DNA from 4 places in the Nonomuraea sp. B1E8 genome. Region 1 is predicted to be linked to each of the others. Evidence: riboswitches for the same ligand, from Rfam matches in the RefSeq annotation. Region 1 holds a riboswitch; each other region holds the start of a gene.
What was found. Region 1 has a riboswitch for cyclic di-AMP ahead of ABGA98_RS20620 (C40 family peptidase). Riboswitches for the same ligand answer to the same signal wherever they lie in the genome.
Positions count from the first base shown of each region.

Region 1 (4,510 bases):
ACCGGCGCGAGATCCCCTGGGATCCGAAGTGGGGTGCGGGCAAGCTCGTGCAGGAGCTCTTCGAGGCGCTCGTCGAGCACACGATCATCCAGCCCACGTTCGTCATGGACTATCCGCTGGAGACCTCGCCGCTGGCCCGGCAGCACCGCGACGACCCGCTGGTGACGGAGAAGTGGGACCTCATCGGGTTCGGCACCGAGTTGGGCACCGGCTACTCCGAGCTCAACGACCCCATCGAGCAGCGCCGCCGCCTGGTCGAGCAGTCCTTGCTGGCCGCGGGCGGCGACCCGGAGGCCATGCAGCTCGACGAGGACTTCCTGCAGTCGCTCGAATACGCGATGCCGCCGACGGGCGGCATGGGCGCCGGCATCGACCGGATGATTATGGCTTTCACCGGTAAGAACATCCGCGAGACCATCCTGTTCCCCCTGGTCAAGCCCACTCACTGAGGCCACGTGGCATCCCGCCGCACCGGTTGCGGCGGGAGCCCGCGCGAGCGGGCGAGCCGGGCAGGCGCTCGGTCGTGCCGGGAGAGCGGTGACGGACGATCGGCCGTCCTGCCCCGCCATCAGGGCGGGGCTTGTCAGCATCGGGTCAAGACCGCGGGCGAGTGGCGCGTGAGTGTTCGGAGTTTCGAGGGGGACGTCCGGCAGCGCTGGGTCCACCATGACGGTGACGTTCGCCCGGGTCCGGAAATAAGGTGACTCCTGGCTTGCCGCGTGCCGCCGCCCGTCGTGAAGAGCGGTTGCGCTCGACCGCCGTACGTATGGATCACGCAGTAAATCGCGCGTGGACGGATCAAAAACCGGGACGCCGGCCGGACCGATCGGCGCCGGGCCAGGCCCGGCCGAAAGGGCGCGCGGACCGTACGCCGGGCGGCGAAGTCCGCCGGCGGACGAGACTCGGCCGCATGCGGCGGATCATGTCAATAGTGCTGGTCAAGAGCGGCAATTGTCATGCTTGACGACCTTTCCATGATGCGTTTACCGTCTGCGAGGAGCGGCTGTGGCCTGGCTAAGAGGGTCCAGGCCTGCTGTTGGGGGGGAGGGCTCCCGATGGAAGTGCTCACTGAAGGCGTTGAGCTGAGCCATGCGGATCTGGCGTTACTGGCGGAACTCGCCAGAGGAGTCACGGTCGATCGGGTGGGCAGGCGACTGGACATCAGCGGCCGCACCGTACGCCGGAGGCTGCGCGGCATCTGCGACCGCATCGGCGTCGCCACCGCGATCGAGGCCGTGGCGTGGGCGGCACGCCGCCAGCTGATCTAGCGGCGCCCGCTCACTGCGCCTTCATGTCGCTCGCCTCTCGGCTCGGGCTTCAGTCGGCGATGCGCACCGCGCCCGCGAACGGCCGCCGTTCGATCGACGCGATCCGCACCACATCACCCGTCCGAGGGGCGTGCACCATCATGCCGCCGCCGAGATAGATGCCCACGTGGTGCAGGTCGCTGTAGAAGAACACCAGGTCGCCCGGACGCATCTCGTCGCGTGAGATGTGCCGCCCGGCCGTCCACTGGTTGCCCGTGTAGTGCGGCAGCGAGATGCCCACCCGCTGGTAGGCGGCCATCACCAGGCCGGAGCAGTCGTAGGAATTGGGGCCCTCGGCCCCCCAGACGTACGGCTTGAGCTGCTGCGTGAGCGCCCACCGTGCCGCCTGCGCGGCCTTTCCGCTGCCCGCGATCGGCAGGTCGACGCGGGTGGCGCGGGTGCCGGGACGACCGGCCTCGCCCAGCGCCCGCCTGAACAGGTTGCTCTCGACCTTGGCGACCAGAGTGCTGATCTTGTCGCGTTTGGCGTCGAGGTCCTTGACGATCTTCTCGACCTCGCTGATGCGCGACCTGGCGCTCGCCCTGGCGCGCTCGGCGGCCTTCCTGGCCTTGGTGAGCTGGTTGAGCTCCTCGCCCTGCCGCTGCTCGATCGCGAACGTGGTCGCGGCGCGGTCGAGGAAGTTGCCGGGGTCCTTGGAGGAGGTGAACACCAGCGCCCGGCTCAGCCCGCCCGTGATGTAGGCGTTCTGGGCGAGCAGGACGGCCTTGGCGCGCTTGGCCGCCAGATCCGTCTCGCTGGCCGTCAGCGTCTTCTGCGCGGCCTCGGCGGCCTTCTTGGCCGTCTTCAGCTTCTCCCGCTGCCCGTTGTACTGCTCGGTCAGCGTCTCGATCTCGACGTGCATCTTCTCGACCCGCGCGGCGAGGTCTTTGAGCGAGGGCTTGGGGTCGGCGGACGCCGGGACGGTGGGAACCGTGAGCAGCAGTGCGGCGGCTGTGAAACTCGCCACACCGAGACGGCGGCGCAACGGGGCGCGTTCCGGAGGGCGGGCGTGATTGCCCGCCGACGTCCTCCCACGGTTGAGCGTGCGCTTCACCAACCAGGCTCCTCTCATAGACGCCTACCGGGTTAGCTGACGGGTTCGGGCCGGAGCAGCCCTACCGAAAACTCGGATTCACCCCGTGATGGCGGTCGCCACCGGCGGGTCCCCGGCTTCCCTGAGGAATTGAGCGTGCTTCCCCGCGCGCGGGGATCATCGTCGCTGGACACTAATGCACTCCGGGTTCCTGCTCAACCAGAACTGCCAACTCTGTAGAGGTTTCACAACCGAAGGGTCACAAGGTGATCTCGGTGCCAGTAGGGCAGGAGTGACTGTATGTGGCACTTCCTCCCGAACGATCGCCTGGCGCGACGCCGTGCTCGCCCGGCCACGAGATGTAACAGGATGGGCGGAGACATGTGAGTTAGGTCCGAGCCGTAATGACATCTGTACTCTGGAGAGCCATGGAGCAGGTGGCCGAACTGACTGTGCCCGAGACCGCGGTGGTGGTCCGGCGTGCGCGCACGCCTGACGTGCGGGGGGTCAGGCGCCTGGTCGACGCCTATGCGGGCGCGGGCTCGCGGCTCCTGAAGAAGGCCACGGTGACGCTGTACGAAGACGTACAGGAGTTCTGGGTGGCCGAGCGTGGCGGGCAGATCGTCGGCTGTGGCGCGCTCCACGTGCTCTGGGAGGACCTCGCGGAGGTCCGCACGGTGGCCGTCGATCCCGAATGCCGCGGCACGGGAGTCGGCCACCGGATCGTCTCAGCGCTGATCCAGCAGGCCAAAGATCTTGGTCTGCAACGTGTATTCTGTCTTACTTTTGAGGTCGACTTCTTCGCGAGGCACGGTTTTCGCCGCATCCAGGGCACGCCGGTCTCCCCCGAGGTCTACGCCGAGCTGCTGGCCTCGTATGACGAGGGTGTAGCGGAGTTCCTCGACCTGGAACACGTCAAGCCGAACACCCTGGGCAACACCCGCATGCTGCTCCATCTGACGTCGGGTGACGCGGACCTTGACCACACGGAAAGGTGATTGTTGATACCTATGTCGATACGTTGGGCAGCACAGGCATGTGTCCTGACACGTGCCACGCGCGCACTCGAAGCGAGGTGACACGGTGAGCACCGGACAGCCGCCGTACCCACAGGACGAATCCGGCGAGAACGCTGCGCCTCCCCATTACGGCCAGCAGGCTCCGGGCCGCCACCCCGGCGAGCCCGACCCCGACGTCACTGTGGTCGGCTACCGGGCTGACGACGCCTACGGGCAACAGCCCCCCTATGGTCAGCAGCAGGGCTACGGCCAGCAACCCCCATACGGTCAGCAGCAGGGCTACGGCCAGCAGCAGGGCTATGGCCAGCAACCCCAGTACGGCCAGCAGCCCCAGTCCCAGCCCGACTACGGCCAGCAGCAGGGCTATGGCCAGCAACCCCAGCAGTATGACCAGCAATATGGTCAGCAGCCCCAGTCCCAGCCGGGCTATGGCCAGCAGCAGGGTTACGGGCAGCAGCAACAGTCCGGCTACGACCAGCAGTACGGTCAGCAGCAGGGCTACGGCCAGCAGCCGCAGTCCCAGCCGGGCTATGGCCAGCAGCAGGGTTACGGGCAGCAGCAACAGTCCGGCTACGACCAGCAGTACGGTCAGCAGCAGGGCTACGGTCAGCAGCCGCAGTCGGGCCAGCAGTACGACCAGCAGCAGTACGGTCAGCAGCCGCAGTCGGGCCAGCAGTACGACCAGCAGCAGTACGGTCAGCAGCCGCAGTCGGGCCAGCAGTACGACCAGCAGCAGTACGGTCAGCAGCCGCAGTCGGGTCAGCAGTATGACCAGCAGCAGGGCTACGGTCAGCAGCCCCAGTCGGGTCAGCAGTACGACCAGCAGTACGGCCAGCAGCCGCAGTCCCAGCAAGGCTACGGGCAGCAGCAGTACGGCCAGCAGGGCTACGGGCAAGCACAGCAGTCCCAGCCCGGTTACGCCCAGCCCGGCTACGGCCAGCAGTACGGCGACCAGCAGTACGGCCAGCAGGGCTACGGGCAGCCGCAGCAGGCCGGCTACGGCCAGGCTCCCTACGGCCAGCCGGGCTACGGCCCGGTCGGCGTGCAGCCGCCGGGGGCTCCCGCCCCGCTGGCGGAGTGGTGGCAGCGTCTGGTGGCGCGACTCGTCGACGGCGTCCTGTTCGGCGTCGTGATGTTCGTGGTGTCCCTCC
Region 1 is NZ_JBDPLS010000005.1:578,952-583,461, reverse strand. It holds gene lysX (bifunctional lysylphosphatidylglycerol synthetase/lysine--tRNA ligase LysX) at 1-449, shown strand, start outside; gene ABGA98_RS20625 (LuxR C-terminal-related transcriptional regulator) at 1,056-1,268, shown strand; gene ABGA98_RS20620 (C40 family peptidase) at 1,318-2,274, opposite strand; cyclic di-AMP (ydaO/yuaA leader) riboswitch at 2,368-2,507, opposite strand; gene ABGA98_RS20615 (amino-acid N-acetyltransferase) at 2,769-3,338, shown strand; gene ABGA98_RS20610 (RDD family protein) at 3,424-4,510, shown strand, end outside.

Region 2 (4,510 bases), on a different contig from region 1:
ACATGACCATCCGCCGCGACCTCGAGGTGCTGGCCGAACGCGGTCTGCTGGAGAAGGTGCACGGCGGCGCGACCGCGCTCGGTCCCGGATCGACCGAGGAGCCGGGCTTCACCGCGAAGTCCGCCCGCCAGCAGCAGGAGAAGGAGGCCATCGCGCGGCACGCGGCCAGGCTGGTACGCCCCGGCACCGCCGTGGCGCTGTCGGCGGGCACCACCACGTGGGCGCTGGCCCACCACCTCATCGGCGTCCCCGAGCTGACCGTGATCACCAATTCGATCCCCGTCGCCGAGGTCTTCCACCGCAACCCGCGCGCCGACCGCACCGTCGTGCTGACCGGCGGCGTGCGCACGCCGTCCGACGCGCTGGTCGGCCCGGTGGCCGTGGCCGCGATCCGCCGCCTGCACGTGGACACGCTCTTCCTCGGCGTGCACGGGATGAGCGTGCGGGCCGGGTTCACCACGCCCAACCTGCTGGAGTCGGAGACCGACAGGGAGCTTGTGACGGCCGCGCACCGGCTGGTCGTGCCCGCCGACCACACGAAGTGGAACACGGTGGGCATCAGCACCATCGCCGAGCTGAGCGAGGCCGACGTGGTCATCAGCGACGCGGGGCTGCCCGAGGACGCACGTATCGAACTGGCCGAGCGGGCCGGAGAACTGATCATCGCGGAGGACACGCATTGAAGCGCACCGTCACCCAACTGGCCGACGGCCGAGAGCTGATCTACTTCGACCGGCGCGACGACGCCGACCGGAGCGCGATCGACCGGCGCCCGCTCGAGCCTCGGCCGGTGGCGTCCGAGCTGCGCTACGATCCGCTGACCGAGGAGTGGATCGCGATGGCCGGGCACCGGCAGACGCGGACGTTCCTGCCGACGGGCACGTCCGCCGAGTGCCCGTTGTGCCCGTCGTCGGACACACGGGCGACGGAGGTCCCGGCGTACGACTACGACGTGGCGGTGTTCGAAAACCGCTTTCCCTCCTTCTCCACAAATTTTGGGACTTATCACGATGTGGGCGGGCTGAGTGAGGTTCGTCCGGGAGTGGGGCGGTGCGAGGTGGTGTGCTTCACCTCGGACCACTCCTCATCCTTCTCCAAGCTCTCCGACGCCCAGGTGCGGCTGGTCATGGAGGCGTGGGCCGACCGTACGGCCGAGTTGTCCGGGATCGAGGGCGTGGAGCAGGTGTTCTGCTTCGAGAACCGGGGCGAGGAGATCGGCATCACGCTGGCGCATCCGCATGGCCAGATCTACGCCTACCCGTACGTCACGCCCAGGACGAAACTCCAGCTCGGCGCCGCGGCCCGCTACCAGGGCGCGGGCAACCTGTTCGCCGACGTGCTGGCCGCCGAACGTGCCGCTGGCACACGGGTGGTGGCCGGCAACGAGCTGTGGACGGCGTTCGTGCCCGCGGCCGCGCGCTGGCCGTACGAGGTGCACGTGTACCCGCACCGGCAGGTGCCGGACCTGGCGGCGCTCACGGAGGAGGAGCGTGCGGCGTTCGCCCCGCTCTACACCTCGGTGCTGCGGGCCTTCGACGGGCTGTTCGGGGTTGTGATGCCGTACATCTCGGCCTGGCACCAGGCCCCGGTGCGGCGGCATCGCGAGCTCGCGTACCTGCATCTGGAGCTCTTCAGCATCCGGCGGGCGGCCAACAAGCTCAAGTATCTGGCGGGCTCGGAGTCCGCGATGGGCGCGTTCGTCAACGACGTGCTACCGGAGGAGGCCGCGCGCATGCTCCGATCACAAGTAGATCAAGAATAGATTTCTACTTAAGGTCGCATGACTCGTGATCTACCACTAATATCCCCTTATGCATCGGCCGTAACAGCCGTTGCACCGCCTAATCCTGGGCGAGTTGCCCGGGAGCCGGGGACCCATCGCACCTGGGGTGAATCCACATCAGTGGTAGGGATACGCAGCTCCCATACCCGAACCCGTCAGCTAACCCGGCCGGCAGAGGGAGAGGAACACCTACGTGGCGGCTTCGTCCCCCGCGAGTCTTGCCATCGGTCTCATCACCGCCGCCGCCGTCGTCGTTTCCGCGGCCCCGGCGTCCGCGGCGTCCGCGGCCCCCAAACCCAAGGAGTCGGAGCTGCGCGCGCAGCTCAAACAGCTCAACAAGAAGGTCGACAAGCTGATCGAGGCCTACAACCTCAAGCGCGTAGAACTGGCCAAGGCGCAGAAGGCCGCCGAGGCGGCCAAGGCCCGGCTGGCCACCGCCGAAAAGGCGCTGACGACGGCCGAGAAACGCGTCGCCGAGATAGCCCGCCTGCGCTACCAGAACGGCAACCCCGCGGTGCCCGCGTTCATGCTGCCGGAGAACAGCGGCGGCGCCGCGGTGCTCAATCAGGTCACCGCCGAGCAGCAGGCGTTCGTGCAGGGCGTGATCAAGGCGCGCGACGAGAAGAAGAAGGCCTCCGTGGAGGCCGTCGAACTCGCCGACAAGATCCGCAAGGACGCGGCCGAGGTCGCCGGCCAGCGCGACGAGGCCGAGGACGTCATCGACGACATCGAGAAGAAACTCCAGGACCTGGTGCCGTTCGGCACCAACCGCAGGTCCGACGGCGGCTGGGCGCCCGAACTGCCGTCCGGCTCCGACAACATCACCCCGCGCACGCGGCTGATGAAGGAGCAGATCGCCAAGAACTTCGCGCTGCCCTTCACCGTCGGCTGCTTCCGCTCGGGCTCCAGCGGCGAGCATCCCCTGGGCCGGGCCTGTGACTTCATGATGAGCACGGGCGGCTCGATGCCCTCAGCCGCCAACGCCGCCCTGGGCGACCGCATCGCGGAGTGGGCCATCAAGAACAAGAGCAAGCTGGGTGTCAAGTACGTCATCTGGAAGCAGCGCATCAACCACGGCTCGGGCTGGAGCACGATGTCCAACCGGGGCAGCATCACCGAGAACCACTACGACCACGTGCACATCTCGATGAACTGAGGGCAGGTCGGTCCGGCGATCACCGCGGCGACGGGTTGACGAGCCCGCCGTCGTAGGCGGCGATGACGAGCTGGGCCCGGTCGCGGGCGTGGAGTTTCGCCAGGAGCCGTACTGACGACTACTACCTGGCATGGCGGGACACGCGCTGGCATCCGTTCAGGACGTTGTCGGGGCCGGCCTTCCTGGGCTGTCGCCTTGGGCGCGGCCTTCGGCCCTGCCTTGGCACCGTTCACGCGGGGCTGAGACAGCCCGGTCGTCAGCCCGTCAGCCGCAGCGGGTTGACCAGGTCGGCGTAGATGAGCAGCCCCGCCATGATCATCATGACGATGGCGATCGCGTAGGTCAGCGGCAGTACCTTCGCGATGTCCACGTAGCCGGGATCGGGCCTGCGCAGGATCTTGGCGTAGGCCCGCTTGATGCCCTCCCACAGGCCACCGGCGATGTGCCCGCCGTCGAGCGGCAGCAGCGGGATGAGGTTGAACATGCCGATCGCCAGGTTGAACCCGGCCAGCAGGTTGACGAAGATGGCGATCTTCTTCTCGTTGGACAGGTCGGAGGCGAGGATCTCGCCGCCCATGCGGCCCGCGCCGACGACGCCGACCGGGCCTTCGGGGTCGCGCTCCTCGCCGGAGAAGGCGGCGTGCCAGACGCCGACCATCTTCTCCGGCAGGTTGAGCAGCGAGCTCGCGACCCTGCCCGTCAGCTCTCCCATGTAGCCGATGACCTGGCCCATGCTCTGCTGCTGCATGACCTCGGTGGGCAGCACGCCGAGGAAGCCGACGTTTCTGTCGATCTTCTCGGGGTCTTCGAGGTTGGGCCGGTCCTGGGCGATGAGCGTGACGGTGAGCGTCATCGGCTTGCCGTCGCGGACGATGCCGAGTTGCGCGGCTCCCGGCCCGTGGGAGCGGATCAGGTCGGTGGCGGCGGCCCAGTCGCCGATCTTCTTGCCGTCGAGGGAGACCAGGCGGTCACCGGCCTTCAGGCCCGCCTGGGCGGCGGGGGTCGGCTTGTCGGTGGGCTTGCACGTGGTGCGCTGCTCCGTGACGGGGATCACGCACGTGTTGGTCTCGGGCGAGACGATCGGGGCCCACGTCGGCAGGCCGATGCCGACCAGCAGGATGCTGAAGAAGACGAAGGCCAGCACGAAGTTCATCGCCGGGCCGCCGGACATGATGATGACCTTCTGCCACCACTTCTTGCGGTAGAAGACGCGGTCTTCGTCGCCCGGCCGCACCTCTTCCAGGGCGGCGTCGCGGGCGGACTCGATGAGCCCCTGGAACGGACCCGTCGCGGTGCTCCTGGCCTTGGAGGGGTCGTCGCCCGGGCGCGGCGGCAGCATGCCGATCATGCGGATGTAGCCGCCGAGCGGGATCCACTTGATGCCGTATTCGGTCTCGCCCTTCCGCCGCGACCAGGCCGTCGAGCCGAAGCCCACCATGTACTGGGTCACCCGCACGCCGAAGATCTTGGCGGGCACCAGGTGACCGAGCTCATGCAGCGCGATGGAGAACATCAGCCCGAGGAGGAAAAGGATGATCCCCACGAGATAGAGCCAGTTCATCGAGTCGCGC
Region 2 is NZ_JBDPLS010000019.1:145,599-150,108, reverse strand. It holds gene ABGA98_RS41360 (DeoR/GlpR family DNA-binding transcription regulator) at 1-683, shown strand, start outside; gene galT (galactose-1-phosphate uridylyltransferase) at 680-1,762, shown strand; cyclic di-AMP (ydaO/yuaA leader) riboswitch at 1,829-1,971, shown strand; gene ABGA98_RS41350 (hypothetical protein) at 1,977-2,939, shown strand; gene ABGA98_RS41345 (site-2 protease family protein) at 3,196-4,500, opposite strand.
Region 2: linked by a shared signal. The riboswitch ahead of ABGA98_RS41350 (hypothetical protein) and the one ahead of ABGA98_RS20620 (C40 family peptidase) in region 1 are both predicted to bind cyclic di-AMP.

Region 3 (4,510 bases), on a different contig from region 1:
ACCGGACGGCTGATCGTACGGCCCAAGGTCGTGGACGCGGGGCACCACCAGCGGCGGCTGCTCAGGCTGACCGGGCTCGATGTGGAGGAGAACCAGGCGCGGCGGCTGCTCAACGACCTCGACGGCTTCCGGGTCGCCAAGGGCCTGCGGCACGAGGACGAGGCCATCGTGGCGCACCGGTGGCTGGCGGAGGTGTTCCAGCCCACGGTCGAGGCGATCCCCGCCGGGCTGCGCGGGAAGCTGGAGCCCGCGCAGCTCTTCCACGAGATCCTCGACCATCGCTGGTATCTGTCGGAGGGCGCGAACGCCGACGTGGGGCTGGCCACGGCCGTGAAGTCGTACGTGGACAACGTGCTCGTGCACAAGCCCGACGAGAAGGCGCTGCTCCCCGACGAGGACGCCCAGACCCCCGGCGGGGACACTCCGCAGGCCCCCGGCGAGGCGGCCCGGCCGGTCGGCGGCGAGGACGCTCAGGCTCAGTAGGCGGGCGGAGGCGGAGCGCCTCACGCGCGGCCCGCGTAGTCAGGCGGAGGTCAGCTTGGCGATCTCGCGGGCGATCTCCGGCCAGAGCGGCTCGGGCAGGTCGTGGCCCATACCCGGATAGGTCACCAGCCGGGCGCCGGGAATGGCCGCCGCCGTGGCCCGGCCGCCCTCGACCGGAACGAGCGGGTCGTCCTCCCCGTGCAACACCAGCGCCGGCACGGTCAGGCTCGCCAGCAGGTCCGTACGGTCGCCCGACGCCATGATCGCGGCCAGCTGCCGGCCCGTGCCCGCCGGGTCGAAGCAGCGGTCGAACGCGCGTCCGGCCCTCTGGACGACCCGCTCCCGGTCCATCGCGTAACCGGGCGAGCCGATCACCGCGTACGTCTCCAGCGCCTGCGCCAGGACGGCCGCGCGGTCGGCGGCGGGGCGGGCGGTCAGGGCCGCGAACGCGGCCTCCGTCGGCGGAGCGACCGTGGGGCCGGGCGTCGACATGATCGAGGTCAGGGTCAGCACCCGTGCCGGATGCCGGATGGCCAGGGACTGGGCGATCATCCCGCCCATGGAGGCGCCGACCACGTGGGCGGCCGGCCAGCCGATGGCGTCCATGAAGCCCGCGGTGTCGTCGGCCAGGTCGTCCAGCAGGTACGCCGAAGGCGCCCCCGTCGTGGGAACGCCCAGGTCGTGGAGGTGGGTCGACAGGCCCGCGTCGCGGTTGTCGAACCGGACGACGTGGTGCCCCTGTTCCACCAGGAGCTCGCAGAACCCGTCGTCCCAGTGGGTGAGCTGCGCGCCGAGCCCCATGATGAGAAGCAGAGGCCGTCCGTCGGGGGAGCCGATGCGTTCGTAGGCGATGTCGATGCCGTTCGCGGCTACGCGGAGGGTCACGGTGACCAGAATGTCATTCTGGCGCCGCGTTCGTAAAGTCAGCCTCGCCGGGCGTAGGCGCCGGTCGAGAAGGGCACCGGCCGCCCCTTCTTGCCCAGGCCGTCACCCCACTTGGTGATGACGTAGTCGATCTCGATGTGCCCCTTGCCGCCGTTGCCGTTGACCATCAGCGTGCGGGGGTTGAAGGTGCCGCCGGTCAGGTCGGCGAACGTCTTGGCGTCGAGATCCAGCATGATGCCGCGGCTGGAGGGCTCCCCCGGCCCTCTGTCCCCGACGAAGAAGGGCATCTTCTTGCCCTTGTAGATCACGTACCCCTCGGTCAGCAACGGCCAGCTCGGGCTGGCGGCCATGCCTTTCTGCATCGGCTTGCCGCTGGCGGGCAGGCCGGTGTCGCCGGCCCTGCCCGAGCCGTCGTCCCAGAAGTACGACGCCGTGGTGGAGCCCTTGTACAGGGCCTTCTTCTCGGACCCTGGATCGGCGTGTGCCGCCGTGCAGGCGACGCTCATCGAGCCGACGGCGGAGGCGGTGAGCAGGACAAGGGAACGCAGGCTGAACAGGGGAGACATGAAAAAGTGAAGTCCTTCGCGAGGGGACGAGGGGGAGGCACGCCGGCAGGAGGGCACGGCGCTGCGGCACGCCCGAGCGACTACATCGGGCGAGGCAAAGAAAGGGGGGAAGGCGGGCCGCTCAGGCGGCGGCCGGCACGACGCGATTCGGGGGTACGACGCGGTAATACATGCGTTATGTCCTCTCCATCACACCTGCCGGGTTAGCTGACGGGTTCGGGCGTGGAGATGCCCTACCGGCGCGAGCCGGATTCACCCCAGTGAGGTGGGTCCCCGGTTCCCGATCGGGTCGGGATTCGGCGCCAGCCGGAGGCCCTCTCTTGGGTAAGGGCCAGGTCACCGGCTGGTAATGGCGGCAACTCTAGCAGCGAATCGGACATACGCAAACGATTCGCCATTAACCGGGCAAAGATCTACCTGACGCGGGAATACAAAAGGGGGTACGGCATGCCGTACCCCCTCAGTTCCTTCCGGCTCAGCCGCCGCTCTTGCGCCTGAACGATCTCTTACTCGCAGCCGGGCCGTGCGCCCCGTGGATCTTCGATGGGTCGACGCCCCTGCCACCAGCGCCAGAGCCCGCGTGCTGGTTGCGCTTGCGCTCCAGCGCTTCGCGGAACTTGCGCTTCATCTCGTCCTCGGGAGTTTCGCTGACTTCCGGCTCCGGTGATTCCGCCATGAGGACCTCCATGGTGTTGGGGACAACCACAGCTTCGCACGGCGTCGCTTTCGATGCGAAACCGACCTCGCCCTGTCACCCGTCGCGGGTGAACGCCAGCAGCCGGAACACCGGGTCCGGCCCGTCCCGCCCCTGCCCGTGACCCACGAACGTGCTCTCACCGGCCTGGCGCAGACCGTGCCGGGCCGCCTCCGACACGACCAGCTCCCGGTCGTCGGCGGGACGGCGCCGGCCTCCGGACCCGTGGGCGGCGCGCTTGTCGACCGTCGTGACGTACATCCCGCCCGGCCGCACCACGCGCGCGGCCTCGGCGATCACCGGACGGGCGTCGTCGAGCAGGTGCAGCAGCCAGATCGTGGTGACCGCGTCGACCGACCCGTCGCGTACGGGTAACGCGCGGCCGTCACCCAGGACCACGTGCACGCGCCCCGCGGCGACCCGCGCCATGCCGGCGGAGGCGTCCACGCCGAGCACCCGCAGGCCGCGCCCGGCCAGTTCCCTGCTCACCAGCCCGGTGCCGCACGCGACGTCGAGCAGCGTGCCCCCGGGCAGCAGAGCGCGCACGGCCGCGGCGGCGGCCTCGGCCCGCGGCAGACCGCCACGGGTCTCGTCGTAATGTGCGGCTTCGAGATCGTAGTCGAGCACGACCGAATCGTACGCCGCCGGGTAAAGGGAGACCGTTCGGTTCCTGGTGTTGTGTTGGAGTGCCCCAGGAAATACACCCCGCATGTTGGTCGACGCCCCAGGCGCCACGATGGACGTGCCGCGATGAACGTGCTCGGTCATGACCTGGCGATGGATCTGGGTGCCGCGAGCACCCGGATCTACGTCAAGGGCAAGGGCATCGTGCTCGACGAACCCTCCGCCGTCATGCTGGACAGCCGCACGGGCCGGGTCGTCGGATACGGCGCCGAGGCCGCCCAGGGCGAGCGGGGAGAGACACGCTGGCCGGTCAGCGGCGGCCTCCCGGTCGACGACGAACTCGCCCGGCACCTGATCAGATACTTCCTGCGCAAGGTGCACGGGCATCCGTTCTCCAGGCCGCGCGTCGTGCTGGCGCTGCCGAACAACTCCACCCCGATCGAGCGCGCGGCGCTGCGCGACATCGCGTTCGAGGCGGAGGCCAGGGGGATCCTGCTGATCCCGCACGCGCTGGCGGCGGCGCTGGGCGTGGGCCTGCCGGTCAGGGACTCCGCCGGGCGCATGGTGATCGACGTCGGGCGCGACACCACCCGGATCGCCGTGCTCTCCCACGGCTCCGTGGTCGCGGCCGCCACGGTCCCCGGCGGAGGCGACGGCATGAACCGGGCCATCATCCGCCAGGTCGAACGCGACCACGGCCTGCAACTCGACGAGGAGGAGGCCGAGTCGGCCAAGCGGCGCGCCGGCACCGCGTGGAAGCCGCTGTACCGGCAGGTCACGGTGCGCGGACGCGAGAGCGACACCGGCCGCGAGCGCTCGGTGCCGCTGCCCGTGCAGCGGATCTACGAGGCGACCAGGCAGCCGATCGAGTCCATCGTGCGGGCCGCGATCGAGACCGTCGAACAGTGCCCGCCCGAGATCTCCGTGGATCTCGCCGACCGCGGCGCGGTGGTGGTGGGCGGCGGCGCGCTGCTGCGCGGGCTCGGCCGGCGGTTGCGGGCGGCGCTGGGCATTCCGGTGAGCAGGGCGGAACGGCCGCTGGAGTCCGTGGCGCTCGGGCTCGGCCGCTGCGCGGAGGACCTGGGGCTGATCTCCAAGCTCCGCGGCCGGTGACGCCGGCGCGAGAGAGGACGGCGCGACGACGGCAGGACGACGATGGCTCGACGACGGATCGGCAGCGGCCCGGCGGCGGTGAGGGGAGACAGTCCATGACCGTGCACGGCATCGACCACGTCGGGGTGACGGTGCCCGACCTCGA
Region 3 is NZ_JBDPLS010000003.1:530,198-534,707, reverse strand. It holds gene ABGA98_RS14350 (DUF4032 domain-containing protein) at 1-483, shown strand, start outside; gene ABGA98_RS14345 (alpha/beta hydrolase) at 523-1,368, opposite strand; gene ABGA98_RS14340 (hypothetical protein) at 1,407-1,934, opposite strand; cyclic di-AMP (ydaO/yuaA leader) riboswitch at 2,112-2,246, opposite strand; gene ABGA98_RS14335 (DUF5302 domain-containing protein) at 2,410-2,610, opposite strand; gene ABGA98_RS14330 (class I SAM-dependent methyltransferase) at 2,686-3,255, opposite strand; gene ABGA98_RS14325 (rod shape-determining protein) at 3,379-4,365, shown strand; gene ABGA98_RS14320 (VOC family protein) at 4,461-4,510, shown strand, end outside.
Region 3: linked by a shared signal. The riboswitch ahead of ABGA98_RS14340 (hypothetical protein) and the one ahead of ABGA98_RS20620 (C40 family peptidase) in region 1 are both predicted to bind cyclic di-AMP.

Region 4 (4,510 bases), on a different contig from region 1:
GTCGTAGACGACGATCCTGCGGGTGGCGCCGAAGCCCGACACGTACGCGTTGAGCGCCGTCGTGCGCCGCGAGGCGTCGGCGACCAGCACGTCCTGCACCGGCACGCCGTCGCGCTCGGCCATGTCCAGCAGGTTGTCGCGCAGCGAGCCCTGCGGCATGGACGTGAAGTCGTTGAACAGCGGCTCGAACACCACCGGGTAGACGAACGACATCACCACGGTCAGCGCGCACGCCCCGACGGCCGCCGGGATCCACCAGCGCCGCACCCGGCGGGCCAGCCCCACGAGGACGAGCAGCATGAGGCAGAGCAGGAAGGCCTCCACGCCGAGGCTCTTCAGCCGGTCGGCGCTCCAGCCCGCCCAGTCCTGGGTGGACAGGCCGTAGTCGCGCAGCAGCGTCTCGAACCAGACGCCGAGCGGCCACCTGACCGCCTCGACGATCGCGGTGAGCACCAGGACGCCGAGGACCACCCGCACCCACCAGGGGCCTTTCAGCCGGCCCAGCACCCTGGCCCCGAAGGGGGTGGCCACGAGCAGGGCCGCGAAGGCCAGCGTGAGCGCCAGCCCGAGATAGCTCGGCAGGGACGTGGCCGCGTCGAAGGCCCGCGCCCTGGCGATCTCGGCGGCGGTGAAGTCTCGCGCCGGGTCGGGCGGCCCCGCGGCCAGGACCCGCCACGGCGTGCTGAAGGCGGCCACGGCCAGGATCACCGCCGCGAGCACCGCCAGGACCACGGCGGCCTGCCGCCTGAACCGGCGCTCGGCCGCGTCCACCACCGGCTCCTCCCCCGGGTCCTGCGCCGGGCCGTCCGTCGTCGCGGGCACTCCATCACCCTGCCCCCGTTCGCGACGTCTCCACGCCCCCGCCGCGCCGCCGTCCGTCCGCGCGGGGTCCTCCGCGCTGACGGCGCCCGCGGGAACACCGTCACCGGGCCCTGTGGCGGTCACCTCGCCGCCGCCCGCCCCGGCCTCCTCAGAGGGGCCGTCCGCGTCCCGCCGTCCGCTCATCTTTCTCCCCACTCACGCGAGCTGCTCCCGCACGTACGCGCGCCACCGTGCCGTCAGCGTGGCCACGGAGAGCCCGAGCGCGGCGAGCGCCTCGTCGACGCCGGCCGCCTGCGCATCACGGTAGAGCCTCACCAGGCTCCTCTCACCGAAACGGCGGGAGAGGAACCGACACGCCAGCCAGGCCTCCTGGTACGCCAGCGCGAGGCGTCCGGGGTCGGGCCCGCCGACGGCGAACGCCTCAGGCCCCGGCAACGCGGCCGGCACGCGCCCGGCCCGCACCTCGGCCGCCAACTCGGCGGCGGCCGTGCGCACGGGCAGCCCGGCGTCCCGGTAGGCGACGTAGTCGGCGAAGCCTTCGTAGAGCCAGACGGGCAGCCCGCCGGTGCCCGCGGCGACGTGGGTCAGCTCGTGGGTGAGGACGACGTCCTTGCCGGTGGAGGTGAGCCTGCCGAACGACTCGGGGACGACGATCACCCGCCCGTCGTCGGCCACCGCCGCCAGCCCGTCGAGGCGCTCCACACCGGCCAGCCGGGCGGCGTCCTCAGCGGAGCCGGGAACGATGACCACGGGCCGCACCGGGCGGCCGAGCACGGCCGTGACCCGCAGCCCGGCCGAGTCGGCGCGGCGGGCGAGATCGCTGAGCGTGCCGGGCGCGGCGCGGTGGCCGGTGACGAGGGAACGTGCCCCGCGGGCGGTGGCCTGGCCGTCCGGCCACAGGTCACGGGCTTGCGCGGGGAAGACGGGCGATCCGGGGGCGGGCGCGTCGGCGGCGAGGCCGAGGAGGAGGAGCGCGGCCAGCGCAGTTCGTCGGCTCACCTGCTCGGACACGCTGCCGATCGTAGTGGGCCCGATCGAGGGGCCGGCCGCCTTACGAGGGGAGGGGCGGGCTTCCACGGGAGCCCGCCCGGGCCCCGGAAGATCTCCCGGGGGCCCGGGCGGGGCTTCATCAGAGGCCGGGACGGACCGCGCCGACGAACGACGACTTGCGCCATCCGCCCAGCTTGTCGATGCGCACCCGTTCGCCTGTCCGCGGCGAATGGATCATCTTGCCCTTGCCGATGTACATGCCCACGTGGCCGAGCCCGTTGAAGAACATGAGGTCACCGGGCTTGAGGTTGCGCCAGGAGACCTTGTTCCTGATGCCGGCGAACTGGCTGCTCGCCACGCGCGGGATTTCCACCCCGGCCTTCTTCCAGGCGTACTGGACGAGGCCGGAGCAGTCGAACGAACCAGGGCCTGTGGCGCCGTAACGGTACGGGTCACCGATCTGGTTCTTGGCCACGGCGATGGCCTTGCCGGCCTTCACCTTCTGCCGAGCGATCTTGGCTGCTCGCTTGCGAGCCGCCTTGGCCGACGTCGCGGTGGCGGCGGCCGTGGCCGCCCTCACCGAGGAGACGCCGGCCGTGTCGCTCGTCGTCGCCGCCTGAGCCGTGGGGGCGTGGAGGACCAGACCTCCGGCCGTCACGGTCATCGTGAGCACGACGCCAGGCAGGGCAAGGCGGGACAGGCGGGGGTTGTGCAGGGAGGTAGACAGGATTTCTCCTTGGGTCTTCCACGAACGCCTACCGGGTTAGCTGTCGGATTCGGGCCTGGAAGTCGCCCTACGGCGCGATGGCGCGCCGATTCACCCCTGATCCCTGGGGAACTGGGATCGCTGGGTCCCCGGTTCCGTGCCTCCTGACTGCACGGATTCGGCAGGTCATCGCCCGCGTCATGGGGATATCGCGGCGATGACCAGCGGATCTTCATCTGCCTTCACATCGGGAGGGACCGATGTGGGTTCGCGGCGCCATGGCTTGTGCACCGCGACGACGCCAGAAGCTACGCCGGACGGTCAAGGATCGGCAAAAGCCGAGTCAGGCTGTAAAGATCGACAAAGGCCCCAGTAAACGTCCGAACCCCTGCTGGAACAGGGGGCACCGTTACCAAAAAGTGACCCTTCTCACATTTCGCGAAACACCGGTCTTGTCAGGGACCAAATGTCGCGTTTGTCACATTCCGCCTCGCATGCGCTGGACCCACGGTGATCAAAAGGAAGCAGAACGTGATCAAGGGCCGCCCGCGCGGGCGGCAACGATGGCGCATCGTAAAAGGCGGACGAAATTACGGGCGGACGGCGCCCACGAGGTTGCGGCCGTAGGCGGAGAGGCTGACGACCTTGACCACGTCGCCCGTCTGCGGCGCATGGACGATCTTCCCGTTGCCCGCATAGATGCTGACGTGCCCCAGGCCCTCGCTGAAGATGAGATCGCCGGGCTGGAGCGCGTTCAGCGACACCTTGCGGCTGGCGCCCCACGCCCACTGCGCCCACGTCGTCCTGGGCAGCGACACGCCCGCGGCCCGCCATGACGCCTGGGTCAGCCCCGAGCAGTCGTAGCCGCCCGGCCCCGTCCCGCCGAACACGTACGGCTTGCCGACCTGCGCGAACGCGAACCGCAACACCGCCGCGGCGTTCCCCGACGCGGGTCCCGTGTACTCGATGCCGGTGCTGTTCGGATTGCCGGTCTTGTAGGCGCCCAGCTTCTTCAGAAGCTTCTTCTGCTCGGCGATCAGCCCGAGGATCTCCTTGCGCTCCTTCTCGACCTCGCCACGGACCTCGTCGGCCGACCGCAGGGCGTCCTGCGCCTTGTCGCGTTCCTTCTTCAGCCCGCGGTTCTCCCGGTCGAACGCGGCCAGCTTCTCCGAGCGCTCTTTGGCCATCTGCCCGGCCAGCGCCATCCCGGCCAGCCGTCCCTGCGGGTTGTCGGCACCGACCAGCCCCGGCATGGTGGTGGCGTAGCCGCCGGCCCGATAGACGGTGGCGGCCATGTCGGCGATCTGGGTGCGCAGGTCGGCGACCGTACGGAGTTTGCGCTTGTAGCTCGTGTTCAGCTTCGCGTAGGTGCCCTTGGCCTTCTTGTAGCGCTCGGTCGCCGTGTTGTAGCGGTCGACGACCTTGTCGGCCTTGTCGTTGAGCTTGTCGAGCTTGGCCTTGGCCTGCCCGATGGTCGGCTTCGGATCAGCGAGCGCCGCCCCCATGGGGGACACCACAAGCCCGAACGCGAGACCCACGGCCACCGGCACCCGGCCAAACCTCACTGCGTCGCCTCCCAGGGGATCTTTACTGGGGCGAAATAGTACAGAAGTGGCGGGCGAGGTCTCACCCGAACATACCAATTCGTAACTTAAGCCCGGCCCAGCCGGCGCAGCAGCAAGCCAGAGGGAACGGGTCTGGCTCCCATCCGCCTGACGGACTCGGCCACCTCCCGGTCCGACGACACCACGGCGATGGCACGGCCGGGCGGCTCGGCGCGGACGAGCTGGCGGATCAGGTCGTCGGCGATCTCCCCGGGCGCGCTGAACAGCACCCTCACGCCGCGCGGCGCCACGACCTGCACAGGGGCGTTGAGCTCCGCCCCGTCGAACACCGCGGTCACCTCTACCCTCGTCTGCGCCACCAGCCCGCCCAGCCCGGTCATCAGCCGGTTGCGCTGGTCAGCGAGGGTGAGCGTGCCGTAGCCGGTCT
Region 4 is NZ_JBDPLS010000007.1:432,977-437,486, reverse strand. It holds gene ABGA98_RS25190 (M48 family metalloprotease) at 1-1,005, opposite strand, end outside; gene ABGA98_RS25185 (hypothetical protein) at 1,018-1,833, opposite strand; gene ABGA98_RS25180 (C40 family peptidase) at 1,952-2,476, opposite strand; cyclic di-AMP (ydaO/yuaA leader) riboswitch at 2,550-2,712, opposite strand; gene ABGA98_RS25175 (NlpC/P60 family protein) at 3,109-4,083, opposite strand; gene ABGA98_RS25170 (NYN domain-containing protein) at 4,170-4,510, opposite strand, start outside.
Region 4: linked by a shared signal. The riboswitch ahead of ABGA98_RS25180 (C40 family peptidase) and the one ahead of ABGA98_RS20620 (C40 family peptidase) in region 1 are both predicted to bind cyclic di-AMP.